DNA from 4 places in the Photobacterium damselae subsp. damselae genome. Region 2 is predicted to be linked to each of the others. Evidence: predicted binding sites of a transcription regulator. Region 2 holds the regulator's gene; each other region holds the start of a gene.
What was found. The regulator CRP, encoded in region 2, controls carbon source genes, mostly activating them, when cyclic AMP is high. The targets are predictions, from matches to a motif close to TGTGANNNNNNTCACA.
Positions count from the first base shown of each region.

Region 1: a site for CRP is predicted at 5,246-5,261, ahead of typA (translational GTPase TypA). Genes of this name have one in related genera too.
Region 3: a site for CRP is predicted at 5,708-5,723, ahead of WAX86_RS03040 (NupC/NupG family nucleoside CNT transporter). Genes of this name have one in related genera too.
Region 4: a site for CRP is predicted at 5,365-5,380, ahead of malT (HTH-type transcriptional regulator MalT). Genes of this name have one in related genera too.

Region 1 is NZ_CP146970.1:182,326-190,528, forward strand. Features, by position in the region: gene glnG (nitrogen regulation protein NR(I)) at 88-1,500, opposite strand; gene glnL (nitrogen regulation protein NR(II)) at 1,518-2,579, opposite strand; gene WAX86_RS00840 (DUF4124 domain-containing protein) at 2,680-3,246, opposite strand; gene glnA (glutamate--ammonia ligase) at 3,371-4,780, opposite strand; gene typA (translational GTPase TypA) at 5,364-7,193, shown strand; gene WAX86_RS00855 (AAA family ATPase) at 7,379-7,918, shown strand; gene WAX86_RS00860 (DUF2959 domain-containing protein) at 7,920-8,203, opposite strand, start outside.
Region 2 is NZ_CP146970.1:3,024,578-3,032,780, forward strand. Features, by position in the region: gene WAX86_RS13905 (ABC transporter ATP-binding protein) at 180-2,108, shown strand; gene WAX86_RS13910 (hydrolase) at 2,260-3,261, shown strand; gene WAX86_RS13915 (YheU family protein) at 3,302-3,517, shown strand; gene WAX86_RS13920 (phosphoribulokinase) at 3,651-4,520, shown strand; gene WAX86_RS13925 (OsmC family protein) at 4,570-4,974, opposite strand; gene crp (cAMP-activated global transcriptional regulator CRP) at 5,361-5,993, shown strand; gene WAX86_RS13935 (hypothetical protein) at 6,151-6,333, shown strand; gene WAX86_RS13940 (DUF1338 domain-containing protein) at 6,435-7,241, opposite strand; gene astD (succinylglutamate-semialdehyde dehydrogenase) at 7,272-8,203, opposite strand, start outside.
Region 3 is NZ_CP146970.1:679,186-687,388, reverse strand. Features, by position in the region: gene deoB (phosphopentomutase) at 1-1,107, opposite strand, end outside; gene deoA (thymidine phosphorylase) at 1,118-2,449, opposite strand; gene deoC (deoxyribose-phosphate aldolase) at 2,711-3,487, opposite strand; gene WAX86_RS03045 (XapX domain-containing protein) at 3,861-4,031, opposite strand; gene WAX86_RS03040 (NupC/NupG family nucleoside CNT transporter) at 4,272-5,561, opposite strand; gene WAX86_RS03035 (TatD family hydrolase) at 5,782-6,576, opposite strand; gene glgX (glycogen debranching protein GlgX) at 6,674-8,203, opposite strand, start outside.
Region 4 is NZ_CP146971.1:449,672-457,874, forward strand. Features, by position in the region: gene glgB (1,4-alpha-glucan branching protein GlgB) at 1-311, opposite strand, end outside; gene malQ (4-alpha-glucanotransferase) at 366-2,546, opposite strand; gene WAX86_RS16835 (glycogen/starch/alpha-glucan phosphorylase) at 2,662-5,124, opposite strand; gene malT (HTH-type transcriptional regulator MalT) at 5,547-8,203, shown strand, end outside.

The DNA.
Region 1 (8,203 bases), 400 kb from region 2:
TCAGTGTTTACCTTAGCTGTTGCCGATTAACTATACATAATAGTGTATTGTCGATGTAACACGGGAATTAATTATGTGAGCTATGTTTTAATCTTTTATATTGAGTTCCTTAATTTTTCGCGTCAGGGTATTGCGGCCCCAACCGAGTAATTTCGCTGCATCTTGTTTATGACCACGGGTAAATTCTAATGCCGTTTCCAATAGTACTCGCTCAAAAATAGGTTGTGCTTCACTGAGTAAATTCTCTTGGCCGTGGCGTAAGGCGTCTTGTGCCCAAAGCTGTAGCCCTCGATGCCACTCATGTTGCTCATTCAGTGCGGCAGATGGTTTATCAATGTCTAATAGCTCTGGTGGTAAATCGGCTGGTAACACTTCATTACCACTGGCCATCACCGTTATCCAGCGACAGGTATTTTCTAATTGACGAACATTACCCGGCCAAGGCATTTGGGTCAGTAAATCTAGGGTATCTGGGTGCAGTGTTTTTAGCTCTACGCCAAGCTCTTTAGCTGCTCGTTGCAAGAAGTGACGAGTCAGTTGAGCGATATCTTGCCGACGATCTTTGAGCGCAGGGAGATGAATGCGAATAACATTGAGACGGTGGAAAAGGTCATCACGGAAATCACCATCTCTTACTAACACTTCTAAGTCTTGATGGGTTGCGGCAATGATGCGTACATCTACTTTAATTGGAGCGTGGCCACCAACACGATAAAATTGCCCGTCAGCTAACACGCGCAATAAACGAGTCTGGATATCCAGTGGCATATCCCCAATTTCATCTAAAAATAGAGTACCGCCATTGGCTTGTTCAAAGCGCCCCTGACGAACGCTGTTGGCTCCGGTAAACGCTCCTTTTTCATGACCAAACAGTTCTGACTCAATTAAGTCTTTTGGTATTGCGGCCATATTAAGGGCAACAAAGGGCTGTTCATTGCGAGGGCTGTGGCGATGTAGGGCGTGAGCAACCAGCTCTTTACCTGTGCCCGATTCGCCATTGATTAATACCGAAATGGATGAACGTGATAGGCGACCTATGGCTCGAAACACTTCCTGCATGGCTGGCGCTTCACCAATAATCTCAGGGGCGGTGTGTTCTTGTGTTTGTGGTTGTTTGGCTCGACGTTGTTCTTGGCTATGGGTTACTGCGCGATCAACCAAAGTGATGGCTTCATCAATATCAAAGGGTTTTGGTAGATATTCAAAAGCCCCTTCTTGGTAAGCATTAACGGCCGAATCGAGATCTGAATGGGCTGTCATAATGATAACAGGGAGGTCGGGGTAGTGTTGCTGCAACGATTTAAGTAGGGCAAAGCCGTCAATTCCCGGCATACGGATATCTGAGACTAATACATCGGGTAAGCTTCGCTCTAATGCCTGTAATACACTATCGCCATCAGCAAATGTCTCGCATGCCAGATCGGCCGCATTTAGGGTGCGTTCTAGTACCCAGCGAATGGAGCTGTCATCATCGACAACCCAAACCATTCCTTTACTCATAGTGGTGTCCTCGATGGTTATTTAATAGGTAAATACACAGTAAAAGCGGTGTGGCCAGGCCAACTGACCACCTCTATTTTTCCTTGGTGCTGATCGACCAGATTGCGGGCAATAGAAAGACCCAGTCCAGTACCGTCAGAGCGTCCGCTGACCATAGGGTAAAACAGAGTATCTTGGAGTTGATCAGGAATACCCGGTCCATTATCAATGAGATCGATTCGGGCTACTGTACGATGGTGTTGCCCTTTGATATTGACTTGATGCTCGGTGCGGGTTTTTAGCACAATTTTTGGCGCAGGGTTTTGGGATTGGGATGCCAGCGCTTGTAGGGCATTGCGCACGATATTAAGGAGAGCTTGTTCCAGCTGCTCACTGTCCATCTCAAAGTCGGGTAAGCTGGGATCATAATCCCGCTCAATGACGACTGATTCTCCCGCTTCGTACTGCAATAGCTGTCGTACTCGTTCTAGTACTGCATGGATATTTTGGCTATGACGTAGCCCAGGTTTTTGCGGCCCCAACAAACGATCGACTAAGTTACGTAGCCGGTCTGCTTGCTCGATAATCATCTGGGTATATTCTTGGTATTGATCCGATGGTAAGACTTTTTCTAGTAGTTGTGCCGCACCTCGCAAGCCCCCAAGTGGGTTTTTGATTTCGTGGGCTAATCCTCTAACCAGTTCTTTGGCCGCCTGCTGCTGAGCATATTGGCTAACTTCATGGCTGATACGACGTTGTTGATCGACGGCTCGTAGCTCTAATAAAACATAACGAGTACCGTTAGCCATAATAGGACTAGCATCAAGATCTAATGTCAGCGCCTTACCATCACAGAGCCCCCAAATAACTTCACTATCAGAAAAACTTTGCCCGTGTTCTAGTGCTTGAATTAAATGCTCACTATCTAACGAACAGTGTTGGCCCAATTCATTCAGTTTACTGCCAACCAGTTTTCGTTGGCTTAGAGAAAAGAGTTGCTCACTGGCAGGATTTACTTCACAGATAGTTAGGGTTTCATCAAGCAGTAATACGGCTGTCACTAAATTATCAATGATGGTTGTGGAATCAGGGGCTGTCACGGTTATCGTCCTTGTATGGGAAGCAAGCCAAGCTCATGCACCAAAATAGTGCAATTAAGTGTAGCCTGTTTATCGAAAATCGTGCAGTAAAATCTAATGATTACTCAGTTTTTGGCTTTACGGGTGGAAACTTGGGTTGTAAGGCCGATGCGCGGTGAAGATAAACAGTAATGTTCTCTGATGAAGCAATAACCTTGCCGTTTTTAATTAATTGAATTTGAATCTGATGAGTACCGCGATTGATATTTTCTAATTGCCAAGTCAGTGTTTGCTGCGGCGTTAAGTACGCTTTGCCATCTAGCAGCAATTGCGCTTGAGTTTGCGCTGTTAATGGGTGGTTTGCGACGGCTGTAACGCGAATATTACCTTCGTTGTTGCGTATGGTCTGATCATGAATGGGGCTGATAATTGAAACCGTTGCTGGTGGTAATAAAGGTTTACTTGACTGAGCCTCTGCTGATGCTTGAGTGGTGGTTTGCTTAACCTCTTGACTGGTTTTAACTTGAATAACATCCAGTTGATATTCTTGAGCGTTGGGATTAGTTGGGCGATCAGAAAAATGCACTACTCCGTGTTCATCTTCCCACGAGTAAATGGTGGCATTGACCGTATTGGTTACCATCAATAGTAATAATGTTGTGGTCCATGCCGTGCAGAGCTTTAGCATAATATCCCTTTATTTTTATTTGCTTATTTCGGGTATTTTTTCAGCTCTGGGTAAGACAACAAGATCAAAAAGACCTGCTTGTGAGGCAGGTCTAAATCTTTATGCGTAATGTAAGTCGGCTTAATTACACTGAGTAGTAAAGTTCAAACTCAAGTGGGTGAGTTGTCATATTCACTTTCTCTACATCTTGTGCTTTTAGCTTGATGTAAGAGTCGATAAAGTCATTAGAGAATACGCCGCCTGCCGTTAAGAACTCGCGGTCATCATCAAGATACTGGAGAGCATCTTTTAGTGATTCGGCAACAGTTGGGATTTCTGCTGCTTCTTCTGCTGGTAGGTCGTATAGATCTTTATCCATCGCTTCGCCAGGGTGGATCTTATTGATGATACCATCAAGACCTGCCATCAACATTGCTGCAAACGCAAGATATGGGTTTGCTGCAGGGTCTGGGAAGCGCACTTCGATACGACGTGCTTTTGGACTTGGTACGACTGGAATACGAATTGATGCACTACGGTTACGTGCCGAGTATGCCAACATTACTGGTGCTTCAAAACCAGGAACTAAACGCTTGTATGAGTTAGTTGCTGGGTTTGCGAATGCGTTGATAGCACGAGCATGTTTAATGATACCGCCGATGTAGTAAAGTGCCATTTCAGATAGGCCGCCGTACTTATCACCTGCAAATAGGTTAACGCCATCTTTTGCGAGAGACTGGTGTACGTGCATACCACTACCGTTATCGCCTACCAGAGGTTTTGGCATAAAGGTTGCGGTTTTACCAAAGGCGTGTGCAACGTTATGAACGACATACTTGTAGATCTGAATCTCATCGGCTTTTGTCGTTAGAGTGTTAAAGCGAGTTGCAATCTCGTTTTGACCTGCTGTTGCCACTTCATGGTGGTGAGCTTCGACAACAAGGCCCATCTCTTCCATGATAAGACACATTGCGCTACGAATATCTTGTGATGAGTCAACCGGTGCTACTGGGAAGTAACCGCCTTTAACACCTGGACGGTGACCTTTGTTACCGCCTTCGACATCGCTACCCGTATTCCAAGCGGCTTCAATGTCATCAATCTTAAAGAATGAACCTGACATGTCAGTGTGGAATTTCACGTCGTCAAATAGGAAGAATTCTGGTTCTGGGCCTACAAGGACTGTGTCTGCAATGCCAGTTGAACGCATGAAATCTTCTGCGCGCTTAGCAATTGAGCGAGGATCTCGGTCGTAACCTTGCATGGTTGCAGGCTCAAGAATGTCACAGCGGATATTTAATGTTGATTCTTCAGTAAATGGGTCTAATACTGCACTTGAAGCATCTGGCATCATCACCATGTCTGATTCATTGATACCTTTCCAACCTGCAACCGATGAGCCATCAAACATTTTGCCTTCTTCAAAGAAGTCAGCGTCAATTTGGTGTGCTGGAATACTGATGTGCTGCTCTTTACCTTTAGTATCGGTAAAGCGTAGGTCTACAAATTTAACTTCGTTCTCTTGGATCAGTGCTAATACGTTTTCTACTGACATTCTAACTAACCTCCGGTGTTAAAGACTGGGCATCGGCCTAACTAGGGCATGGAGCAATTCTGTTACTTTTTACATAGCGAGAACCGTGCCAATATTTTTAATCATTAAAAATCAAATTGTTATATAATTTTCTCTGATTAGGTCATCCTTTGTTGCACAAATTTGGGGATTTGATGCACTAATATGGTGCAACTATCGTCGTTGTCCCATTTGCTGAACCAAATTTGTGCTTCTACTATTCAATGATGGTCACTTATTGTCAATCTCTTGCTGGCTGAGCAAAGATTTTTCTCAAATTGACTAGAAAAAAAATAATTTAGGCAATTAACCATACTGCTCTGTGTTTTTGTTTTTATGTTTATGGTTTTAAAGGTTTTTATTTTTATTTTTGATGGTTTTTTTGATGGGAAAAGTAGTAAAAAACAGCAAAAATGTACGGTTGATAAGAAAATATCGAAAAAACCTGGTGATATAAATCACATATTTCGTGGGTTTTGGAGTAAAATCTGTTAGATTATGAGCCGTTTTTTTAACCAAGTAGCGCCATTAGGGTCGCTGCATGTTCTGAGTGAATGTGAAACCCATGTCTAATCCACAGATCGATAAATTAAGAAATATCGCAATTATTGCGCACGTTGACCACGGTAAAACAACGCTGGTTGACAAACTGCTTCAGCAGTCTGGCACGTTAGAGTCTCGCGGCGAAGCCGAAGAGCGCGTAATGGATTCTAACGACATCGAAAAAGAGCGTGGTATCACCATCCTTGCTAAGAACACAGCGATTAACTGGAATGATTACCGCATCAACATCGTAGATACCCCAGGACACGCCGATTTCGGTGGTGAAGTTGAGCGTATCATGTCAATGGTTGACTCTGTACTTCTTATCGTTGACGCAGTTGATGGTCCTATGCCTCAGACTCGTTTCGTAACGCAAAAAGCGTTTGCTCACGGTCTTAAGCCAATCCTTGTAATCAACAAGATTGACCGTCCAGGTGCACGTCCTGAGTGGGTAATGGATCAAGTATTTGACCTATTCGACAACCTAGGTGCAACTGACGAGCAGTTAGACTTCCAAGTTGTTTACGCTTCAGCTCTAAACGGTTGGGCAACAATGGAAGAAGGCGAAACTGGCGAGAACATGGAACCTCTATTCCAAGCTATCGTTGAGAACGTAGCAGCTCCTGACGTTGACGTTGACGGCGCACTGCAGATGCAGATCTCTCAGCTAGACTACAGCTCTTACGTAGGTGTTATCGGTGTTGGCCGTGTAACTCGTGGTTCTGTTGTTCCTAACCAGCAAGTATGTGTGGTTGGTGCAGACGGTACTAAGCGTAACGGTAAAGTAGGTACAGTACTAGGTTACCTAGGTCTTGAGCGTCACGACGTAGAAAAAGCAACTGCAGGTGACATCATCGCAATCACAGGTCTTGGTGAACTTAAGATCTCTGACACAATTTGTGATGTAAACACTCCAGAAGCACTTCCTGCTCTTTCTGTTGACGAACCAACAGTTACTATGACTTTCCAGGTAAACAATTCTCCGTTTGCTGGTAAAGAAGGTAAGTACGTAACTTCACGTAACATCCTTGAGCGTCTACAAAAAGAACTTGTACACAACGTTGCACTACGTGTAGAAGAAACTGAAGACCCAGATAAATTCCGTGTATCTGGTCGTGGTGAACTTCACCTATCTATCTTGATTGAAAACATGCGTCGTGAAGGCTACGAGCTAGCTGTATCTCGTCCAGAAGTTATCATCAAGCGTGATGAGAATGGTGATCTACAAGAACCGTTTGAAACTGTGACTATCGACGTGATGGAAGAGCATCAGGGCGGTATCATGGAAAACATCGGTCTACGTAAAGGTGAGCTAACTGATATGGCTCCAGATGGCAAAGGCCGTGTTCGCATGGACTTCATGATGCCTTCTCGTGGTCTGATCGGTTTCCAAACTGAGTTCATGACTCTAACTTCAGGTTCTGGTCTTCTTTACCATACATTTGACCACTACGGCCCACACAAAGGCGGTAACATCGGTCAGCGTAACAACGGTGTGTTAATCTCTAACGCAACAGGTAAAGCGCTAACTTACGCTCTATTTAACCTACAAGAGCGTGGTCGTCTATTTACAGAGCACGCAGACGAAGTTTACGAAGGTCAGATCATCGGTATTCACAACCGTTCTAACGACCTAACTGTTAACTGTCTAAAAGGTAAGCAGCTAACTAACGTTCGTGCATCTGGTACTGACGAAGCTCAGGTTCTTTCTCCAGCTATCAAGTACACTCTAGAGCAAGCTCTTGAGTTTATCGATGATGACGAGCTAGTAGAAATCACTCCTGAAAGCATCCGTATCCGTAAGAAACTTCTTACTGAAAACGATCGTAAGCGTGCAGGCCGTACTAAGTAATTATTACTATTTAACGCTTTAAAAAAGCCCCTGTAGCCAAAAGGTTACAGGGGCTTTTTGTTTGTATTGAGATGATTAATACTAAAGCCGGTTCTTTGAAATAACTCAATGTGAAGAGACTAGAATCAAAGTTTGATAATTATGGTAATAAAGTGGCGAAAAAATGGGAAAGATAGGGAAATGATATGACAGGCTGTGTGATCCTAACGGGAGGACCTGGATCGGGAAAAACGTCGGTTATTAATTGGCTTGCTCAACAAGGTTGGCTGACGTTTGAAGAGGCTTCGCGCCATTTAATTATTGAGCAAAGTCAGCATGATAACGGTATTTTACCTTGGACGGATTTGCCTCGTTTTGCTGATCTCTGCTTTGCTATGATGAGCGAGCAAAAGAGAGCGGCAACACAGCAACCCTGGGCATTTTGTGATCGAGCAATGGGGGATATCTGTGCGTATTTAGCTCTTGGTAACCAAGCGATCTCTGTAGAACTGAAACGTGCTTGCTCTGGATATTACCCTCAAGTTTTTATGTTTACGCCAAAGCAGGAAATTTATCAGCAAGACAGTGAACGTCCTCATACCTTTGCTGAAGCGATGGTTATTCATCAACAATTGGTGGCAACCTATCAGCAATTAGGCTATCAGGTGGTTGAGGTTCCTTGGGGAGAGATAAAAAAACGGGCCGAGTGGATACTGGCCCGTTTAGGATTGGAATCACTTAAGTGACTTACGCTTTTTTCAGATGAGAGATAAAGCGGTTAGATTCGGCAATTGCTGCGTTCATATCACGGATTGCCTGTTGAATCTCACGTTGTAGTGAATTGAATTCACCTTGTAGAGAACCAATAGCTGCAGCGTTGAGGTTATGTTTTAGGTATAGCGTATTGTCACGTAAGGTATCTAAAACTGGCTCCATTTTTTTCTCTGCTCGGTGCATAGAGGCAATCATTTTTTTGTATTGCGCTTTTGTTGCACTTAATTTTCGCTCACTGTCTCGGCGTAAAGTGGCAC
Region 2 (8,203 bases):
ATTGTTACTAAATTTGATCAACTTATTAGCAATTAATTGGGTCTCTCACCAATAAACTTCTATTAAATTAACGAAATTAAGCCAGAACAAGAGGGAAATTTCGCCTGTTGCGGCGGTTTACGGTAGACTGCGAACAGTTTGTGTAAATTTCAGTGGAGCGGGTCTCTCCGGCACTATTCATGATTACCTTTTCAGATATGCAATTGCTGCGTGGCGGCAAAATTCTATTAGATAATGCAACAGCCACCATTCACCCAGGCGATAAAGTCGGCCTTGTGGGTAAAAATGGCTGCGGTAAATCTACCCTATTTGCGTTATTAAAAGATGAGCTGACACTCGATGCAGGCAACTGCCAATTTCCAAATAACTGGGAAATGGCATGGGTTGCTCAGGAAACACCAGCACTTGAACGCGCTGCGATTGAATACGTTATTGATGGCGATCGTGAATATCGAGATCTTGAGCGTCAACTGCAACACGCAGAAGAAGCTGGCAATGGTACTAAAGTCGCAGAACTCCACGGTAAACTCGACGCCATTGGTGGTTACAGTATTCGAGCACGAGCGGCAGAGCTTCTTGATGGCTTGGGCTTCTCTCAACAGCAGATGGAGTGGAACCTAACTCAGTTTAGTGGTGGTTGGCGTATGCGCTTAAACCTAGCCCAAGCACTGATCTGTCGCTCTGATCTTTTGCTACTTGATGAACCGACCAACCACTTAGACTTAGATGCAGTCATGTGGTTAGAAAAGTGGCTGCAAAGCTATCGTGGCACACTAGTACTGATTTCCCATGACCGTGACTTTTTAGACCCAATTGTTAACCGTATTATTCATATTGAAAATCAAACCATGAATCCTTATACGGGTAACTACTCTTCGTTTGAAAACCAGCGCGCCGAAAAGCTAGTTTTGCAACAAGCGATGTTCCAGCGTCAACAGAAACAAATGGCGCACATGCAGTCATACATCGACCGCTTCCGCTATAAAGCCAGTAAAGCGCGTCAAGCTCAGAGTCGAATTAAAGCTCTTGAACGAATGGAAAAGGTTTTACCGGCGCAATTTGATAACCCATTTACTTTTGAGTTTAGAGAGCCGGCATCACTACCTAACCCTATCTTAATGATGGATCATGTTTGTGCTGGTTATGGTGATAATGTCATTCTAGATAAAATTCGCCTTAACTTAGTCCCTGGTAGTCGTATTGGTCTGCTAGGTCGTAATGGCGCGGGTAAATCAACTTTAATTAAGATGCTAGCAGGAGAGCTCCCAGCCCTTGCCGGTGAAATGCGCTATTCACAAGGGGTTAAAATTGGTTACTTTGCCCAGCACCAACTTGAAACCCTCTATCTAGATGATAGTCCACTCCAGCACATGGTACGTTTAGCGCCCGAAGCAACCGAGCAACAACTGCGTGATTATCTAGGTAGCTTTGGTTTTAACGGGGATAAGGCACTGGAAAAAGTGGGGCCATTCTCTGGTGGTGAAAAAGCACGTTTGGTACTTGCGCTTATCGTGTGGCAAAAACCAAACTTATTGCTACTCGATGAACCGACTAACCACTTAGATTTAGATATGCGACAAGCTTTGACCATGGCGCTACAAACCTTTGAAGGTGCAATGGTTATTGTCAGTCACGACCGCTATCTACTGCGAGCCACAACTGATGACCTGTATCTGGTACATGATCATCAAGTGGTGCCTTTTGATGGTGACCTACACGATTACCATAAGTGGTTAACTGAACAACAACGTATTGAGCGTCGTGAGCTTCAAGGTAATAAGGAAGGCGATGAAGTTAAAGAACACAGCGCCGCTAACCGTAAAGAGCAAAAACGTCTTGAAGCAGAGTTCCGCAAACAAACGGCACCACTGCGTAAAGAAATTGAGAAGCTAGATAAAAAAATAGAAAAACTGTCGCAAATTATCAGTGAGGCAGAAGCCGAACTTTCTGATCCAAGTATCTATAATGCGGAAAACAAAGTGCGTTTAGCCGAACAATTGAAGCGTCAAGGCGATGCCAAAAGTGAGCTAGATGATGTGGAAATGGATTGGATGGATCGCCAAGAACAACTCGAAGCGATGGAAGCTGAATTTCGTGGTGAAAGTTAGACCATAACATCTACCAACAAAACAACATCATGCCCAGGATACTTTCTTGGGCATTTTTATGCCAATCTGACAATACCTTTGTGCAATAGATTAAGCTGTGAGTCATCTTCACGTGCTATCATTAGCTCGTCGAAATCAAGGATAAGATTTTATGATGACATTTACACCCGCCTTTGGCCTTGCTAATCCACACCTGCAAACCTTATTGCCACGGTTTATCCATCGCAACCCCCAATTCACACCAGAGATGGAACGTATTGAGACTCCTGATGAGGATTTTCTGGATATCGCATGGACAGAGTCGCCCCATAATATAGCTCCCGATAAGCCCATTTTAGTGTTATTTCATGGTTTAGAAGGCAGTATTCGCAGCCCATACGCCCATGGTTTATTGCATGCAGCGAAACGCCATGGTTGGCTTGGGGTGATGATGCATTTTCGCGGCTGCAGCCATGAACTTAATCGCCAAGACCGTTTTTACCACTCAGGGGAAACGGAAGACGCCCACTTTTTTATTCAACATCTAAAGCGCCGTTTTCCAAACCAACCTCTGCTTGCTGTTGGCATTTCTCTGGGCGGAAATATGCTAGTAAATTATCTGGCTCAAACCGGGGAAAATAGTGGTATTACCGCCGCTCAGGTAGTCTCCGCACCTCTGCAATTACAAGCATGCGCTGGCAGAATTGAGCAAGGTTTTTCTAAGGTCTATCGCAGCTATTTGTTAGGATCATTAAAAAAGCGTCTTATCGGAAAAATTGAACGTGGTGGCAATACAATGCCAGTTACTAAGCAGCAAGCCGAACAGATAACGTCACTGCGCCAATTTGATGATTTGGTCACAGCCCCCCTTCATGGGTTCCAGAATGCAGATGATTACTACCAACAGTGCAGTGGCATGCAATATCTTGCTCAAGTATCGACACCTCTGAGACTCATCCATGCGAAAGACGATCCCTTTATGACCGATGAGGTGATTCCAACCATGTCATTACCACCGCATATTGAATACACCTTATATCAACACGGTGGTCATGTTGGTTTTGTTACAGGCAGTCTCTTAAAACCTAAAATGTGGTTAGAAAAAACAATTCCAGTCTGGTTTACGGAGCAATTAGCCTTAAACAAACAATCATCGCATGGTAGTCAGGTTTAATACTATAATCTGCTAATGTTTTCTTTAGTGGCAAGTTGTAATGATTATTCCTTGGCAACAAATTGATAGTGAGACACTCACCAACTTGATTGAACATTTTGTTCTGCGAGAAGGAACCGACTATGGCGAACAAGAGTTAAGCCTTGCAGATAAAGTGGCTCATGTTCGTCAACAATTAGAACATGGTGAAGCGGTCATTGTTTTTTCTGAGCTTCATGAGACTGTTGATATTAAATTGCGCTCTCAACTTTGCTGATAGCGAAAATAAATTTCTTCTGTTATATGCGTGCTGTGGCAAATCACAGCGAAAAAAAGCCCCTCTCCTTGCATATTCCTTAACATGTTGTTAATAAATAGCCAACTATAGCAAAAGGATATGCAGGGAACTTATGTCAGCCAAACATCCCATTATCGCTGTCACTGGTTCATCAGGAGCCGGTACGACAACGACTTCAGAAGCGTTTCGTAAAATGTTTAATATGATGAACATTAAAGCGGCATGGCTTGAGGGTGATAGCTTTCACCGTTTCACCCGTCCTGAAATGGATGTCGAAATCCGTAAAGCAAAAGAACAAGGTCGACATATCAGTTATTTTGGGCCTCAAGCCAACGACTTTCCCCTACTTGAACAATTTTTTAAGCAGTATGGCGAAGATGGCTCTGGGGAGTATCGTCGTTATCTTCATACCTTTGATGAGGCGGTTCCTTATAATCAAATGCCTGGAACGTTCACCCCTAAACAACAACTGGCAGAGAACACAGATCTCCTGTTTTACGAAGGGTTACATGGCGGTGTGGTTGATGGTGATATCAATGTTGCTCAGCATGTGGATCTACTGATCGGCATGGTGCCCATTGTAAATTTAGAGTGGATTCAAAAAATAGTCCGTGACACCCGAGATCGCGGCCATTCACGAGAAGCAGTCACAGAATCTATCGTTCGCTCGATGGATGATTACCTCAATTATATCACCCCTCAGTTTTCTCGAACCCATATCAACTTTCAGCGAGTCCCCACGGTTGATACCTCAAACCCTATTAGCGCCAAAGGCATACCAACACTCGATGAAAGCTTTGTTGTAATCCGTTTCCGTGGGCTGAAAAATGTCGATTTCCCCTATTTATTGGCAATGATCCAAGGTGCCTTTATGTCTCGCCATAACACCTTAGTTGTACCTGGCGGTAAAATGGGATTTGCGATGGAATTGATCATGCGACCACTATTACAGCAGTTGATCGAAAAAGGAAAAATAGGCTAAAGAAAACCGTATGGCGAGATAAAGATTCTCGCCATAGTTATAACAAAGCTTATGCAGCAACCACTTGGTAGGAGTGAGTCAACTCAACGCCTTTACCTAGCATCAAGCAGACAGAGCAGTATTTTTCTAGAGAATTAGCTACAGTTTGAGCGACTAATGCTTCATCAAGATCAACGCCTGTCACCACAAAATGTAAGTTAGCTTGTGTAAAAAGACGAGGCGCTTGTTCACGACGAGTCGCTGAAATTTGAGCCTCACAAGCTGTAATTTTTTGTCCTGCTGATTTTAATCCTTCAACCACATCAACAGAACTGCAACCACCTGCTGCCATTAAGACTAATTCCATTGGACTTGGCGCTTTATCACCACCATTACCATCCATCACAACACTATGGCCTGAGCTTGATTGACCTAAGAACGTCATCCCTTCAACCCATTTCACTCGTGACTGCATCTTTGACTCCATTTTCAGACAGAATATACGTTTTAAACCTCATTCTTGATGATAAAACAGCAGGTGTAAACCTCTAAATTTAAGCCAGCGTCGCAAAATGAAGTATGACTTGTAGCACACTTTCAACCAAAGTTTTGTGATGAAATATTAAGCAATTTATAATTAACTGCTAACGGTGTGATCATGTGCACACTTATGAGTACAAAATGAGCGACTCCGTTAGATTAATATCAAGAAAAACCCAAAGAAAAAGGATACACTCTGTAACTATTCAAAGAAGCTTGCAAATTGCAGCGATATGAATACCCTGTCAACGAGTAGTCCTTTGGCCCTTAGACTTAAAAGGAATGCGTTGTTAGGCAACAAATGCAGAGGAAGTTATAAATATGGTTCCAGGTAAACCTCAAACAGATCCAACTCTTGAGTGGTTTCTTTCCCATTGCCACATTCACAAGTACCCGTCAAAGAGCACTTTGATTCACGCGGGTGAGAAAGCAGAAACTCTCTACTACATTGTGAAAGGTTCTGTTGCGGTGTTAATCAAGGATGAAGAAGGCAAGGAGATGATCCTGTCTTACCTAAACCAAGGTGACTTTATTGGTGAGCTAGGCTTATTTGAAGAAGGTCAAGAGCGTACTGCATGGGTTCGTGCTAAAACCCCATGTGAAGTTGCTGAGATCTCTTTCAAAAAGTTCCGCCAACTAATTCAAGTGAACCCAGATATCTTAATGCGTCTTTCAGCGCAAATGGCTCGTCGTCTACAAGTGACTAGCCAAAAAGTGGGTGACCTTGCATTCCTTGACGTAACAGGTCGCATCGCTCAGACATTGCTAAACTTGGCTAAACAGCCAGATGCAATGACTCACCCAGACGGTATGCAGATTAAGATCACTCGTCAAGAAATCGGCCAAATCGTTGGTTGTTCTCGTGAAACAGTGGGTCGTATTCTGAAAATGCTAGAAGAGCAGAATCTAATCTCTGCTCACGGTAAGACCATCGTTGTATACGGTACTCGTTAAGCTTTATAGCTCACGAGATACAAAAAAAACCGCATATTCTACTATGCGGTTTTTTTGTGCCTAAATAGCCACCACTGTCACAGACTCTTCACTTGCAGCAAAGAAAAGTTTTGCTACAGTTAATGCGAACCAATAATTTAAGCATTGAGTGTGATATATGGATATTGAACGCTTCACCGACCATGGACAGAGTCCGGCAACCGCCATCATTATGGATCTTCCTGCTACTGTAGAAATGACAGGATTTACTTCCCGTCGCTATCTTCTCTCTCAGCAACCGCCGCAAGCTCGATCATTTAGCGAAGAAACGCCTTATTGGGCAACCCCTCTTGAACGCTAATATTAATTAACTTCAGTCCAAATGATTTAGGTACGGAAAACGCCACCGCACCTAAATCATACTCAGTCGTCCAAATACTACCAACCTAAGCTAATACCTCATCAATTCTCATTACTTTGGTAAGTGCTTTCAAAAATACGATTGGCTGAAGCTTCTACAAATCCAGAAAAGAGATCGCCATTTGCCATCGGATATCGTTTAGCAAACTCATAAAAACCACCCGGTATTAGCTGCTTCCCATCGCTAAACTCCACCATAACTTTATCTGCCATGGTTGAAGATTGCTCCAACATTAATGCAGCACTACCTTTTACTGCGCCACCAGCTTGGTTAATCGCAAAACCATTGTGAGTCAGATAATGATTCACTTCCGCCACTTCAGTAAATTGCTCCAGTGGATTAATACTGACGGTAAAATGATTAGCGCCAAAACCATGGGCCGCTACCCAAGCTGCATATTCACTCTCTTGAGCTAACATTTGATATTCTTGATAACTCAACGTCCACGGTCTTCCTTGGGATAAAAACATTGAGTTAGAAAAATAGCCATGGGGAACTTGGTCTAACAGTTTGCGTACCAACAGTTGTAATTGGCTAGAACACTGCCCTAACTGGAGCTCACTAATAAAAACCTTGGGCAAAACTGGATTTGGATGTTCAAAGTGCTCAGCATACAGTTTCTTTTCCTCAAACTTATACTGACCTTTTGGCTCATATCCTACCGCGATAAAAGCTGCAGCTACCCGATCTAACCCGCAACGAGGCAAGTTATAGGTGCGCAAAGCAATATGATCGTTCATCAGAGGATCATCTTCTGTCAGCAACTGCTGAACTTTCTCAGCAGAAGGACATAACCGGGTAATGTAATCTTGCCACAACTGGGAAAATAACAATTGGGCTCGCTCCATATCGACTCCTTGATATCACTTGGATTCTATTTAAGGTAGCACAATTCCGGGAAGTAACTGCTCAGGCAATTCGACATCATCCCCTTCAACGGAGGCCATCGGGTAGGCGCAATAATCCGCGGCATAATATGCACTCGGACGTAAATTGCCAGAGGCACCAAGCCCACCAAATGGAGCACTGCCACTGGCTCCGGTTAATGGTCGATTACGATTAACAATACCGGCTCGAATATTGGCAACAAAGTAGTCCCACTGCCCATCATCCAGTGAAATCAATCCAGCAGATAAGCCATATCGAGTTTGATTGGCCAATTCGACCGCTTGCTCAAAACTGCTGTAGCGAATCACTTGCAGTAAAGGGCCAAAGTACTCTTCATCTGGAAGCGTAACTAACTTAGTTACATCCAAAATAGCAGGGGTAATAATGGCCCCTTTTCCTCGCTTAGCCGCTAGGAGTACCTCAGCACCTAACGTGGCTAAATATGCTTGAGCCGATAGTATTTTATCTGCAGCCCCACTTGATATTTGCGGCCCCATAAAAGGTTGCTCAGCGGAAAATGGGTCACCAACATGCAGTTGTTGGGTCACATTAACCAGTTGTTCAAGTAAAGCATCACCTTTATCACCAATAGGGAGATACAGTCGACGGGCACAAGTACAGCGCTGACCTGCACTCAAAAATGCTGACTGCACTATGGTATAAACGGTTGCATTAATATCATCACTGCACAAGTCAGTTACAATCAGTGGGTTATTACCTCCCATCTCCAACGCGAGCATTTTCTCTGGTTGTCCCGCTAATTGCTGATGAAGTAAATGGCCAGTTTGCGCACTACCCGTAAAAAGTAACCCATCAATCAGTGGAGATTGGGCTAGAGCTTCTCCAGTTGCTCGGCCACCTTGAACTAAGTTAATTACGCCATCAGGTAATCCAGCTTGCTGCCATAATTTCATTGTGACTT
Region 3 (8,203 bases), 890 kb from region 2:
ACCATAAACAAGAACTGGAATGTGCTCACGAGTATGATCAGTACCAGGCCATGTTGGATCGCAACCGTGGTCTGCTGTAATCAATAGAACATCATCATCTTGAAGCAGTTCTAGGATCTCAGGTAAACGCTTGTCGAAATACTCAAGCGCAGCAGCATAACCTGCCACATTACGGCGGTGACCGTATGCTGAGTCAAAATCAACAAAGTTTGTAAATACGATGGTGTTATCACCTGCTTGTTTGATCTGCTCAAGTGTTGCTTCAAACAAAGCAGGAATACCTGTAGCTTTCACTTTCTTAGTGATACCGCAACCTGCGTAGATATCAGAGATCTTACCGATAGAAACCACTTCACCTTGTTTTTCATCAACCAATTTTTGTAATACGGTTGCTGATGGTGGCTCAATAGATAGGTCACGACGGTTACCAGTACGTTCAAATTGACCTTTACCCGCACCGATAAATGGACGCGCGATAACACGGCCAATATTGTAATCTTCAAGCTCTTCACGAACGATCTGACACAATGTCATTAGGTTATCTAAACCGTAAGTCTCTTCGTGACAAGCGATTTGGAATACTGAGTCAGCTGATGTGTAGAAAATTGGTTTACCTGTTGCCATGTGCTCTTCACCAAGATCATCCAGTACTTGAGTACCAGATGCGTGGCAGTTACCTAGGTAACCTGGAAGATTGGCACGCTCAACGATGCGATCAAGTAGCTCTTGAGGGAAGCTGTTGTTGTGCTCTTTAAAGTAGCCCCACTCAAACAATACCGGCACACCTGCAATTTCCCAGTGGCCAGATGGAGTATCTTTACCAGAAGAAATTTCTTGTGCGTGGCCGTATGCACCCACAATCTCAGCATTTGGATCTAGGCCTTCAGGAAAGTAACCAGATGACTCTTCACACGCTTTACCTAAACCCAGTTTATTCAAATTAGGAAGATGCAACGGACCACTACGTTCGCCATTGTCAGCTTCACCGCGAGCACAAGCTTGTGCAATGTGGCCAAGGGTGTTAGCACCGACATCGCCAAATGTTGCTGCATCTTCTGTTGCACCGATACCAAATGAATCGAGAACAAGAATAATTGAACGTTTCATAATCACTCCATTAAACATCTTCAGGGCGAATGCGAGCGTATACTTCCGGTGTTGCTTGTGGTTTTTCATCAGCAATAGTGATGTTAGCGCGAACGGCTTTTGCTGCTTCTTCCCACTGAGCTTCAGTGCGAGCATGTACCATAGCAAGAGGCGTATCTGCGTAAACTTCATCACCAAGACGAATCATATCAGCAAGGCCTACAGCATAATCAATGGTATCTGCCGCAATGCGACGACCACCGCCCATGCCAACTACAGCCATGCCTAAACCACGAGTATCCATCGCACTCGCAAAACCAGTTTTCTCTGCAAATACTGGTTTAATAATTTCTGCAGTATCTAGGTAGTTGTTATAGTTTTCAACAAAATCTAATGGACCACCTAGGCCTGCGACCATTTTACCAAAACATTCGGCTGCTTTACCGTTGTCCAGTACAGCTTGTAGCTTAGTACGAGCTTCAGCTAAATCTTGCGCTAAACCACTTATCACTAACATTTCAGCACATAGCGCCATCGTTACTTCATACAAACGAGGGTTACGGTATTCTCCAGTTAAGAACTGAACCGCTTCACGTACTTCTAATGCGTTACCTGCTGTTGATGCCAATACTTGGTTCATATCAGTCAATAGTGCTGTGGTGCGAGTACCAGCGCCATTAGCTACAGCTACGATAGATTTTGCTAGTTCTTCTGATTTTTCGTACGTAGGCATAAACGCACCAGAACCCACTTTGACATCCATTACTAGGGCATCAAGACCCGCAGCCAGTTTCTTCGACAAAATCGATGCTGTGATAAGTGAGATATTATCAACGGTCGCGGTTACATCACGAGTTGCGTAAACACGTTTGTCGGCTGGCGCTAAATCACCTGTTTGACCGATAATCGCCACACCCGCATCTTTTGTTACCTGACCAAACACTTCGTTGGTCGGGGTAATGTTGTAACCAGGAATTGATTCTAGTTTATCTAATGTACCACCAGTGTGACCTAGGCCACGACCTGAAATCATTGGAACATAACCGCCGCATGCTGCCACCATAGGGCCAAGCATTAGAGAGGTTACGTCACCGACACCACCTGTTGAGTGTTTATCAACAATTGGGCCATCGAAATTCATGTGGCTCCAATCGATAACCATACCAGAGTCACGCATTGCACAAGTTAGCGCAACACGCTCAGCCATGGTCATATCATTAAAGTAGATAGCCATTGCAAATGCTGCGATTTGACCTTCTGATACCGTATCTTTTGCAACACCTTGAATGAAGAAATTGATCTCTTCTTTTGTTAGTTCGATGTTGTCACGTTTTTTACGAATGATTTCTTGTGGTAAGTACATAATAAAATCCCGTTATTTGCCGTTATTGGTGCTCTATCTTGAGGGTAAAGATAGAAATAATTATTCATCTGGGTGGTGACTTCTGACGTTTTTTTCATCACCAATACTGCAAAATAACGAATTTCAGGTGCAGAAAAGGAAGACACGTATTATTCGCGCCATTCAAAACCAGTTTATTGAATAATTATGAAACGAAGAGTTGGAGCCGATGGCCTGCACATCACAGACCATCGTAACCTTGCGACAAGTCGCAGACAGCGATTAGTAACCGCCTTCTGCTGCCTTCTCACCTTCACCTAGAGTGTGAAGTAGGTTTGCAAGTAGGCTTGATGCACCAAAACGGTAGTGCTTGTTATCAGCCCAATCAGAACCGAAGATACGATCTGCCATGTCTAGGTAGATTTGTGCATCTTCTGCAGTGCGAACACCACCAGCAGGTTTAAAACCAACTGTTTTCTCAACACCCATAGCTTTAATCACGTTTAGCATGATTTCTGCGTATTCAGGTGTTGCGTTTTCAGCCACTTTACCCGTTGAGGTTTTGATAAAATCAGCGCCTGCTTTGATTGAGATTTCAGAAGCTTTCTTAATTAGCTCTTCAGTTTTTAGCTCGCCTGTCTCGATGATCACTTTAAGTTGAACATTATCGCCACATGCTGCTTTACACTGCTTAACAAGCTCAAAGCCTACTTCTTCGTTACTAGCCATTAGAGCACGGTATGGGAATACTACGTCTACTTCATCTGCACCGTAAGCTACGGCTGCTTTAGTTTCAGCAACAGCAATTTCGATATCGTCATTACCGTGCGGGAAGTTAGTTACTGTCGCAATACGGACTTCAGGTGTACCTTGCTCACGTAGCTGCTTCTTAGCAACTGGAATAAAACGAGGGTAGATACATACTGCTGCTGTGTTACCTACTGCAGTTTTGGCATTCTTACAAAGCTCGATAACTTTTGCGTCAGTGTCGTCATCGTTCAGTGTAGTAAGATCCATTAATTTAAGTGCACGTAGTGCAGCAGCTTTTAAATCGCTCATGACTATCTCCAGTCCAGTTAATTTCTAACAAGCTATAGATTCCTGCTCTATTTGCTCGACGTTCGCTTTTCTACTATGCGCGTCTGCAGACAATGAACAGTCAATGCTAAATCTAGCATTTATGAGCGGACTTGTTCCCTGAAGACTTCGATTGTTATCGAACTGCTATCCTTAGCACCGCGCAAGGCTTTTCACCTTGTCACCAATCGAACTCGCATTATTGCCAGCTCAAGTAATCGTTACTTTTTGGTGGAAGCTCATCATACCAAGGTCGGTAGCAAGCCTCCATTAAAGTTGTGTTTCCTGGGGTGGACAATGTGTTTCTCAACAGCGATAAAGAATTACCGGAGAAATCTTGCGTTTTTTCATCAAATTATGAGAAAAATCGCTCAGCAACCCAACCCCAACAAATGCCACCTAAATAAACCCCAACTATTCCCATTACCCCCGATAGTACAGGCGGTGCTGGTATAGGTAATTTAAGGGCTGAAAAGAAAATTCCAACGGCAAATCCGGCCACGGTAGCTACCATCACTTCATACATAACATGCTCTCTTTGTCGGCTCTGTTATCAATGAGTGTAGACCGAATTTATCGCTTCGTTGACCCGACTAATCCTAGCAGATCATATTGTCAGAAATTGGAACGCAATCGATTTTATGCAATCTGATGGGAAACAATTAAGGGTATGTTTACGGAATCTGTTGATCGAGTGGTAAGTAGCAAAAAAAACGCCACGGCTTTTACCCCGTGGCGTTTATTGCAATTGTTATATTGCTAAAGCTTACATAGATAGGCTAACAAACAGACCTGCGATTGTTGCAGACATTAGGTTAGATAGCGTACCTGCTGCGACAGCCTTCATACCAAAGCGTGCGATTTCTGCGCGACGAGTTGGAGCTAGACCACCTAGACCACCTAGTAGGATTGCAACCGAAGATAGGTTTGCGAAACCACATAGTGCGAAAGATACGATAGCTTTAGTCTTCTCACCCATTGCTGCGCCAGTTTGAGCAACAACCATGCCGCCATCAGCAACATCTTTAAGGTAAGGAGCAAAGTTTAGGTATGCTACAAATTCGTTCACAACCAGTTTCTGACCGATGAAAGAACCTGCTACTAGCGATTCGTTCCAAGGAACACCGATTAGGAATGCTAGTGGTGAGAACACATAACCTAGGATAAGTTCTAGTGTTAGATGTGGCATACCGAACCAACCACCGACACCACCTAGTAGGCCGTTGATTAGTGCAATTAGACCGATGAATGCAAGAAGCATTGCACCAACGTTTAGAGCAAGTTGCATACCAGATGATGCACCCGCTGCCGCTGCGTCGATTACGTTAGCAGGTTTTTCGTCTGCATTTTCGTCATCACCAGCTAGTTGCTCAACAGGCTGCTCAGTTTCAGGCTTGATGATTTTCGCAAATAGAAGACCACCAGGTGCTGCCATGAATGATGCTGCGATTAAGTATTCTAGAGGTACACCCATAGATGCGTAACCTGCTAGTACACCACCAGCAACAGAAGCCAAACCACCACACATTACTGCAAACAGCTCAGATTGAGTCATTTTAGGTACGAACGGACGCACAACTAGAGGTGCTTCTGTTTGACCAACGAAGATGTTCGCTGTTGCAGACATAGATTCAGCGTGAGAAGTACCAAGAACTTTACGTAGACCACCACCAAGAACATTGATAACGATCTGCATAACACCTAGGTAGTAAAGTACGCTAATAAGTGCAGAGAAGAATACGATTACTGGTAGTACTCGTAGGGCGAAGACGAAACCGCCACCACCGAACACTTCAAACATTTTGTCTGAAGTTAGGCCACCAAATAGGAAGTTGATACCGTCGTTACCGTAAGCAATAACGTTAGCAACACCTTGTGACATACCGTATAGAACGTCACGACCAACAGGTACATAAAGAACGAATGCACCTAATAAGAATTGGATGGCAAAAGCACCACCAACAGTACGTAGATTAATAGCTTTACGGTTATCAGATAGAAGTACTGCGATTGCTAGCAGTACAACCATCCCAACCAGGCTCATAAACAGGCTCATAGTTTATGGCTTCCCTTTAGTTAAGTTTGGCGTCTCGACAATGTGACTCATCAAATGAGTTCGGCGCATTATACTCATGCAACGCCGGATAAAATAATGCGAGCTTCACAGTTTGCAAGGAAAGGTGATGTAAGTTTAATCATACTTGTGAGGGCGATCACAAAGCACAGTACAAGTTACGCAATCGTTTTACGCAAACGTTTTAATAGTGGAAGTAATATCACAGCTTAAGCTTAAAAAGTTCAGTTGAGGTTAAGCTTGTTATCTGTTCAATTTCTGCTCGGGATTCTCCTCTCAATGCCGTTAATACATCGACGATATCAACCAATCGGTCAGGACGGTTCGGCTCACCTTGATAACCACAAACAGGCATATCTGGCGCATCGGTCTCAAGCATTAAAACATGAAGCGGTAGTTGAGAAATAGTATGGCGCGTTTTCTTCGCCCGAGGGTAAGTAATTGTTCCGCCAACACCAATTTTGATACCTAGCTCGATAATCTGTTGCGCTTGCTGCACACTACCACTAAAAGCATGGAACACACCTCCCGCTTTTGGCCTGTTAAATTTAATTAATTGAATTAACTCAGGAAATGCCTTTCTACAATGGAGGATAACAGGAAGATTAAACTCATTAGCAAGCTGTAATTGACCTTCAAGCAAGGCAATTTGTTGCTGTTTGACGGCGAGGGTTTGTCCTCCCTCGATTGCAAAATCCAGTCCGCATTCACCAATAGCAACACACTTTCGCCCAATATTAATATCGGTTTCGATGTGCGCTTTTAGTAACTCTAATGCAGCAAGATCATGTTGGTGATTAAAAAAGGGATGCAGTCCCAAACCGTAATAGAGTTCAGGATATTCACTACAAAGTTTGGCCACTAACGACCAATTATTCAAACCAACAGAGGGAATGACGATAGCGCCAACCCCCGCTTGTTTGGCTTGTTCTAAATATGAATTGGGCGCTTGAATAAAGGGCTCAAAATCAAAATGGCAATGACTGTCAATTAGCATAGTAAAACCGATCAATTTAGTGCGTTCAATCGCACTTTTCCGCCGCTGTTGTTTCCATATTCTGTTGAAATTGTGCGGCAGTGCGATCGCGCTTTTTTTACTGTTTTTTTGCCACCATAACAATCATAGAACGCCCACTCGCAATAATATTATCATCTTGATATTTAGGCGCTTTTTCCATTCTATAAATATCATTAGGCGGCACCAGGCCTGTATTAACCAAAACATACCAATCACTGTGGTCTCGTTTTGGTAAAGTAAAGTTTAACGGGTCCCAATACGCATTACAGATAACATAAAGCTCATCTTGTGTCAGTGGATGATGAACTGTTAATGCAACCGAATGAGATCGCTCAGACCAATCAGGTTGATTTGGCTTCACACCATGCCACTCAATCCCAACATTACCGAGCACTTCTTCTAATGAGCGATGCATATTCCACTCTATCGTTGGCTCTGCCCGTCGAATTTGCGCCAGTAACTGCACAAAGCGTAATAAGTCAGCATTTTTCTCAACCAACTGCCAATCAAACCAGCTGAGCTCGTTATTCTGACAGTACGCATTATTATTGCCCTGCTGCGTCCGTCGTACCTCATCCCCCATACAAAGCATTGGCGTACCAAGAGAGAGATAGAGTGTCGTTAGGAAATTTTTGCATTGCCGGTGACGAATCGCTTCAATTTCGGCAACATCCGTTGGACCTTCGATACCATAATTACACGAAATATTATGGTTATCACCATCCCGATTATGCTCGCCGTTATCCCAATTGTGCTTATCTTGATAACTGACCAAATCATTTAAGGTAAACCCATCGTGGGCACAGATAAAATTCACCGAACGATGTGGCGTATGATGCTGAGAGCTATAAATATCAGGAGAGCCTAAAATACGAGAAGAAAAACGGCTAACGGTATTGCGATCACCACGCCAAAATGCACGAACATCATCTCTAAACTTACCGTTCCACTCATTCCAGCGATCGCCAATAAATGAACCGACTTGATAAAGCCCTGCTGCATCCCACGCTTCGGCAATGATCTTAGTGCCACTTAACACAGGATCAGAATCAATTGACCACAACAATGGCGGCTCTTTCATCGGTTTACCATCGCTATCACGAGCTAACACTGACGCCAGATCAAAGCGGAAACCATCAACATGCATCTCTTTAACCCAGTAATGTAGCGCATCAATAATCATACGTCGCTGAACGCTGTAGTTTGCATTACAGGTATTGCCACAACCGCTGTAGTTCGCATATTGATGTGTTTTCGGATCAAGGAGGTAATAGCCATCATTTTGCAGTCCTTTAAAACAAAAGGTTGGGCCGTTTTCATCCCCTTCGGCGGTGTGGTTAAACACCACATCTAAAATAACCTCAATTCCCGCTTTATGCAGCTCTCGGACTAAGGTTTTAAATTCATTGATCGCCGCTAATGGCTCTTTGCTCGAACTGTATGGGCTATGCAAAGCAAAGAAATTAATCGGACTGTATCCCCAATAATTTTCTCTGCCCGCGGGAGCATCATGTAGATCAAAATGTTGGATCGGCATCAGCTCAACTGCGGTAATGCCGAGCTGTTTAAGATAGGAAATCTTATCGATAATGCCAGCAAAAGTACC
Region 4 (8,203 bases), on a different replicon from region 2:
ATTTGCTCGGGAGAGATTAACGCTTGAGGGTGTGAGATGAGTTGATGGAATTGGTAAGGATCATTGATGGTTTGTTCGCCTTGAGGCCAACTAATGATTAATTGATAAAGCGAAGAGGTAAGGTCCAGATCCCCTTCAAGTACAAATCCACTTTCTTTATCACGAGAAAGCGGATAAATATCACCAGCTTGAGTCTTAACGCTAACCGCATCAGCTCCTGGCATCCAAACGCGAAGAGCAATACCTAAATTGTGGTATTGCGGCCCTAAAAATGAAAATGGATCTGAAAAAGCAGCCCTTGCGAGCTGCATATATTCCTTTTCACTGCGTGTCACGATTCCTGTGTCCAACGCGGTACTCCTAATTTACTTCTCACTCGCTTGTTGACGAGCTTCTGTTAAACGACGTGTTAAATCGATAATGTCCTGACGTGTAAATAGGTCATCTAGCGTAGTTGACAATTTACGTCGCCAGTTTGGATATTCATCAACCGTTCCCGGTATATTGACTGGTTTATCCATTTCTAACCAATCTTCTAGCTGCAAGCTTAATAATGCACTGGCACCAGCTGCCAGATGAAGTTGCATACCTTCACTGAGCTTACTGTCCATTGGTACATATGCAGCATTGCGCCCAATGTTTTGTGAAAGATAACCGTGCCAATCCAAACTATCAAGAATTCTTTGCTTACTTTCTGCTCTAGAGTCAAATAATCCGTTCAGAGCATCTTGATCTGGGTATAAACCAAGCTCACTGCCCATTTTTAAATCATCGCAATGCCAAAAACCGCGTAATGTCGGCATATCATGAGTACATAAAGCCGCCATTGATTGGTCTGGATAATGACGTGGAGAGAAATAGCCACCATCTTCAGCAGTTTCAAAGAAGAAAACTTTGTAAGAGTGAACACCAGCAGTCGCTAACTTATCAACAATTTCATCTGGCACAGTACCAAGATCTTCACCAATAACCGTACATTGATGACGATGACTTTCAAGCGCTAAGATAGCCAGTAGGTCTTCAACTGGGTAATACATATAAGCGCCTGCTTTAGCCGATTCACCTTTTGGAATCCACCATAAACGTAATAGACCTAACACGTGATCAATACGCAAAGCACCACAATGGCGCATATTTGCTCGTAATAGATCAATATACGGCTGATAAGCACGCTCAACCAATACCTCGGGATTTAATGGTGGCAAGCCCCAGTTTTGACCTAGTGGACCTAAAATATCAGGTGGAGCACCAACACTCACATCCAGACACAGCTCACCATGTTGTGCCCATGTTTCAGCACCAGAATCACAAACACCTACTGCTAAGTCTCGGTACAGTCCCATCACCATACCCTTCTCTTCAGCCAACTCCTGCACTTCAGCTAATTGGCAATCAGCAAGCCATTGTAAATACATATAAAGCTGCACTTCATGCTGATTTTCTTGAATAAAGGTTTGTACTGCTTGATTGTCAAAATGACGATAAGATTCTGGGAATACAGGCCATCCCCACATGGTGTCATCTTGAGATTTTAATAACGCATGCAATGCATCAAAAGCCGCTTGGTGCAGTAGACTTTCACCGCCTTGTTCGACAAAATTTAAGAACTGTTTTGCACGTTCTGTGTTTTTCTCTAAATGACGCGTAACAAACGTATCAAACAGTAGACGCAAGGCCGCCATTTTTAAGCATGCGACTTCACTATAATTCACCCAGTTACTTTGGCGAGCTTCAGCTAAACGTTGCTGGAATTCATGACTCCCCACCAATTGTTGGGCCGCATCACTTTGCGCAAACTCACACACTGAACTTACATCAATGTAAATAACATTTAACCAACGTCGAGATGATGGGCTATATGGACTTGCCCCTTCAGGATTGGCAGGAAATAATGAGTGAATTGGGTTTAAGCCTACAAAATCACCGCCATTTTTCGCGATATCAGCAACCAATTGTTTTAAATCACCAAAATCACCTATACCCCAGTTATGTTGGGTACGTACCGAATATAATTGAACACTGGTGCCCCAGAGCTTTTTATTATTTAAAAGCGCAGTCTGCTTATAACATGCAGTTGGCGTAACAATTAGAGTCATTTCATAAGGTGATTTGCGACGCTTACGTGAAACCGTCAGTTTATGGTAACCCCAAGCAAGATCATTCGGTAACGCGAAAACAAGGGGCTGGCCTTCATCTCGTTCATCTGCAACCAATTGAGATTGTAACCAGCCCTCAAAAACCTCACCTTGTTCTGTTTCTAATCGCCAGCTGAAATCACTAACACGAGCACTGGCACCAAGATGAAGCTCAACCTGCATTGGTTCACCAGCACGAATCACTTTAACTGGAGCTAATACTTCAGTACGATTTTTTTTGCGCGCAGATTCTAATAGGGCTTCATCATTACGAACATCATAACCAAGCGCAGCCAATAAACGGCTTAATGTTTCATCTTCAACCGTTGCTTCATCACCCCAAGCACTGATGTACTTATCTGTAATACCAGCCATATGAGCAACGTGTTTTAGTACTGAATTTTCTAACATTGAAATCTCCGTTAGCGACTAACCCAATCGCAACGATTCAAATTTATTATTGCAGTGGCTTAGACACCATACTAAGCCACTGATATACCGATAACTATTTATAGATAGGTTTAACTTATTTCTGGTGAACCGCAGTCAGTTTCCAGATGTTATTCACATAGTCACGAATACTGCGGTCAGAACTGAATTTACCTACTAATGCTGTATTTAATATCGTTTTACGAGCCCAGTTTTGTTGGTCACGATATTCAGCATCAATACGTTCATGCGCTTTCACATAATCTGCAAAATCGGCCAGAACAAGGTATGGGTCACCACCATCAAGCAAGTTATAGCGAATGGCTTGTAACTGACCTGATTGTCCTGGTGTAAATTCATCACCTTGTAATAGGTCTAAAGCCGCTTTTAATAAGGCGTTATTGTGGTAATAGTCATATGGCTGATAACCTTGCTCTAAGGTTTTCATCACTTCATCAACAAGCAAACCAAAGATAAAGATGTTGTCATCGCCGACTTCTTCGCGAATTTCAACGTTTGCACCGTCCATAGTACCGATCGTTAATGCACCGTTTAGTGCTAACTTCATATTACCAGTGCCTGATGCTTCTTTACCTGCTGTTGAAATCTGTTCAGATACATCTGCCGCTGGAATAATAATTTCAGCCAAACTCACACGATAATCAGGCACAAACACAACCTTCAACTTACCGCCTAAACGAGCGTCATTATTCACTTTCTCTGCCACTTTATTGATGGCAAAGATAATATCTTTCGCTAACGCATAACCTGGTGCAGCTTTAGCCGCAAAAATAAATACACGAGGGTGCATATCAAATTCTGGTTCATTCAGTAGACGATGATATAGCGATAGAATATGAAGCAGATTTAAATGCTGGCGTTTATATTCGTGCAGACGCTTAATCTGAACATCAAAGATAGCGTTGGTATCTAACTCTATGCCCATATTATCAAGCACCCAATCAGCAAAACGTTGTTTATTGGCTTTCTTTACTGCCATATAACGTTGCTGGAACGCTTTATCATCTGCAAATTTCTCCAGTTGAGATAGCTGTTCCAGCTTCGCAGGCCATTCAGTGCCAATTTTCTCACTGATTAATGCAGACAAACCTGGGTTACAGAATTTCAACCAACGACGAGGCGTTACACCATTGGTCACATTTTGCAGACGACCTGGGAATAATTCGTTAAATTCAGGGAATAAATCGCGCTTAACTAGCTCTGAGTGTAGCGCTGCAACACCATTGACTGCATATGAACCAACAACACAAAGATTAGCCATACGAACCATACGTTGAGGCCCTTCTTGGATAATCGAAAGCTTGCGTTTTACTTCATTATTATTTGGCCAATGTGCTTCCACTTGCAGCATAAAGTGATGGTTAATCTCGAAAATGATTTCCATATGACGAGGTAACAACTGTGCTATTAAGTTTTCACTCCATGTTTCAAGAGCTTCTGGCAACAAAGTATGATTAGTGTAAGCAAAGGTTTTTGATGTGATAGCCCATGCTTGCTGCCAACTTAGTTGATATTCATCCAGTAAAATGCGCATTAATTCAGGAATCGCAATCGTTGGGTGAGTGTCATTTAATTGAATAGATTCAAACTTCGCAAGGTCATGAATATCGCGACCTAATGCGTTATGACGGCGAAGGATATCAGCCACTGAGCAAGCACAATGGAAATATTGCTGCATTAGACGCAGTACTTTACCTTGCTCGTGGTTATCATTTGGATATAAAACTTTCGTGACATTAGCGGCTTCTAGCTGACTGTATTGAGCACCAACATAGTCACCATCATTAAAACGAGCTAAATTAAATGGAGCTGGTGCTCGACATTCCCACAAGCGTAGCGGGTAAACGCTCTTATTTGCATAACCAATAATTGGTAGGTCCCATGCGATGCCTTCAACGAACATACCAGGGATCCAACGTGAACAAGTTTCACCCTGCTCATTTTGATACAGCTCTACATGGCCATAAAAACCCACGTTTTGTGTCAACTCAGGACGTACGACTTCCCAAGGATAACCTTCAACACCACGCCATGCATCAGGCGCTTCAGTTTGTCGACCATCTTCAAACGATTGACGGAACAAACCATATTCATAATGTAAGCCATAGCCAACGGCTGGGTATTCTTGAGCTGCTAGAGAGTCCATAAAACATGCAGCAAGACGACCTAAACCACCATTACCTAACGCAGGATCTCGTTCTTCTTCTAATAGATCCGTTAGGTTTTGGCCCAACTCTTCCATTGCTTGAGATACTTCTTCATATAAGCCCAAGCTAATTAAGTTATTTCCGGTTAAACGGCCGATCAAAAACTCTAAAGATAGGTAGTTCACACTGCGAGTATTAGCTTTTGCGACCGCATCCGCAGTGGTTAATAGACCTTCAGTACTAATTTCAGCTAAAGCACGACCTAAAGCTAAGTACCAACTACGAGATGATGCTGTTGCGCTACTTTGCGCATACGTTGCCGACAAATGTTTCTTAACGGCGTTTTTGAATAATTCCTTGTCAAAATGCTGTTTTGGAGCACGAGTTGTCATGTTGCTATCTCACTCTTCGATTAGTCCGATTACTTTCTATCCTGCGCCCTGAGAGCCATAAAAACATCCTCCTAAAAAGAAAAGATTAGGGAGGAGTAGCAAGGGCGTAGTGACGTTAATTCCCTGTATTTTGTGACATTCACCGCAGTTTGAGGGCGGAGACTGAAAAGTACATATGCAATCTATAGTATTGAACAATGTGTAAATTGCTCGTTATTATTTAGTTGCATAGGTTAGATATGTGACAGCACTCATAAATTTAGGGTTGAGATGAAAGATATCGCATCGAATTTGCCTCTAAACAGGTAAAGTAAACATAAATAAATTAGGTTTGAATAAATATGTAGGACACATTTTTATCAAATCTTGATAAATCCCTACTGTTGTCGTTTATCTGGCAACCGATAAGTGAAGTAAGAATTATGTGGATACCATCGAAACTCACTCGCCCAGCCCGTCTATACAACGCAATTTTGCGCCCAAGACTGTTAGCCACCCTTGAGCATGCCCCATTTTATCGTTTGGTTTTATTCCGCTCTCCAGCAGGTTACGGAAAAACAACCATGGCAGCTCAATGGCTTAGCGAGCACCCAACTACGGGCTGGCTAAACCTTGATGATAACGACAATGATACTTTTCGCTTTGCTAACTATCTGATTCAAGCGTTAAACCGTGGTACTTCAGACGCAGCGCCTAAAACTCAAGCTATGGCGGAACGTCGCCAGTTTGCGTGTCTAACCACTTTGTTTGGTGAGTTATTTGCAGAAATTGCCGATTACCAACAGCAAACTTATTTGGTATTAGATGATTATCATGTCATCACCAATGAAGACATTCACGATGGTATGCGTTTCTTTTTAAAACATATGCCAGATAACCTAACCTTAGTCTTAACCAGTCGTACCCAACCACCACTTAATACGGCGAATCTTCGCGTTCGAGATCAACTGATTGAAGTTGATAACGAATGGCTTGCTTTTGATGAAGAAGAGACTGAACGCTTTTTTGGCCAAAGAATAAAAGCCGATGTGGAACCTCAAGTGCTACACACACTGCACTCTCAAGTTGAGGGATGGCCATCTGCGCTACAATTAATTGCTCTCCATGCCCAACAAAAACCACAACATTTGGCTCAATCCGTTCTCTCCATGGCTCAATTTAATCGCGGTCACCTGTGGGATTACTTAGCTGAAGAAGTATTTGATCAATTAGATGATGAAACGCAGCAATTCTTATTACAGTGCTCGGTACTCGATACCTTCAATGCTGTGTTAGTAACAGAACTGACTGGGTATTGCGATAGCCTAGCAAAACTTGAAGCGTTAAATCGATTTGGTTTATTTTTAACAACTTTAGATAGCGATGATAACTGGTACCGATTCCACAACTTATTTGCAGAATTTCTCAACCACCAGCGTCATAGCCGATTACCAGAACAACAAGATCAACTCCATACTCTTGCAGCCCAAGCATGGTTGAAACAAAATAGCCCACAACAAGCATTAGCCCACGCATTAAAAGGACAAAATGAACAGCTGACTGTTGATATTATTGTCGAGCATGGCTGGAAACTCTTTCATCATGGTGAATTACAATTACTTGAAGGTGCAATTAGTGCACTAAGCCGTGATGCTTTATTTAGCACTCCTCGTCTTGCTTTATTACGCGCCTGGTTAGCACAAAGCCAGCACCAATATGATGATGTAGGCGCACTGCTCAACGAAGCTGAAATTGAAATGGCTCATCGTAATATTACTCTGGATGATGGCTTACAAGGTGAATTTAATGCCTTACGTGCTCAAGTTGCGATTAACCAAAACAATCCACAAGAAGCCCTTGAATTATCCGAATTATCATTAGGGCAATTACCATCAAATACCTATCGCAGTCGCATTGTTGCAACCTCTGTTGTTGGTGAAGTTCACCACTGTATCGGTAACCTAAACCGAGCTTTACCTATGATGCAACAGACAGAAAAATTAGCACGTCAATACCATGTTTACCACCAAGCTCTATGGGCTCTGATCCAGCAAAGTGAAATACTGGTAGCACAAGGTTATGTACAAGCCGCCTTTGAACTTCTGGAACAAGCTTTCAAATTAATTCGCGAACAACATTTACAGCAAGTCCCTCTTCATGAATTTGTACTGCGTCTAAAAGCTCAAATTTTATGGTGTTGGAATCGGTTAGATGAAGCCGAAGAGTGCGCACAAAAAAGCTTAGATGTTTTGGCGCCCTTTGAAGATAAATACTCTTTACACGCTTACTCAATGTTAGCTCGAATCGCATTAACTCGTGGTGAATTAGACAAAGCCGCTCGTTACCTAACTTTATGTGATGAATTAATGGAGCGTTCTGCTTTTCATATCGATTGGCGGGCAAACAGCGAGTTTTCCAGTCTGCTTTATTGGCATCAAAAAGGTGAAATTACAGCCATTGAACATTACTTAGTAAAAGCGGAGCAACCACAGCAGACGTGTAATCACTTTCAGCAATTACAATGGCGTAATATTGCTCGCGCCAACATGTATCTAGGCCATTATCAGCAAGCGTTAGACATTATGAATATGCTTGATGCAGCATGCCAGCAACATAATCTAGTTACAGATAATAACCGAAATCTAGTACTCGAAGCCGTTATCTATAAACAGATGGGTAATAAAGAAGTTGCTTTGAGTAAACTCAAAAATGCATTATTGTTGACTAATAATACAGGCATGGTTGGTAACTTCCTATGTGATGCCGAAGTTGTAGCAAAACTACTCGATGAATTGATTCAAAAACAGCATCTTTCCGATCTAGCATTGTATCGAGCTCAGCAACTACTGCGTGAAATGAATAATAAAGAACGGACACGCTCTGTTCATTTCGATGAAGACTTTGTCGAGAAACTGTTAACGCTACCCAATATCCCTGAGCTTATCCGCACCAGCCCCCTCACCCAACGAGAATGGCAGGTTTTAGGATTAATTTATTCAGGTTACAGTAATGAACAAATTGCATCAGAGCTTGATGTTGCAGCAACAACCATTAAAACTCATATCCGTAATTTATATCAAAAGTTAGGAATTGCCAATCG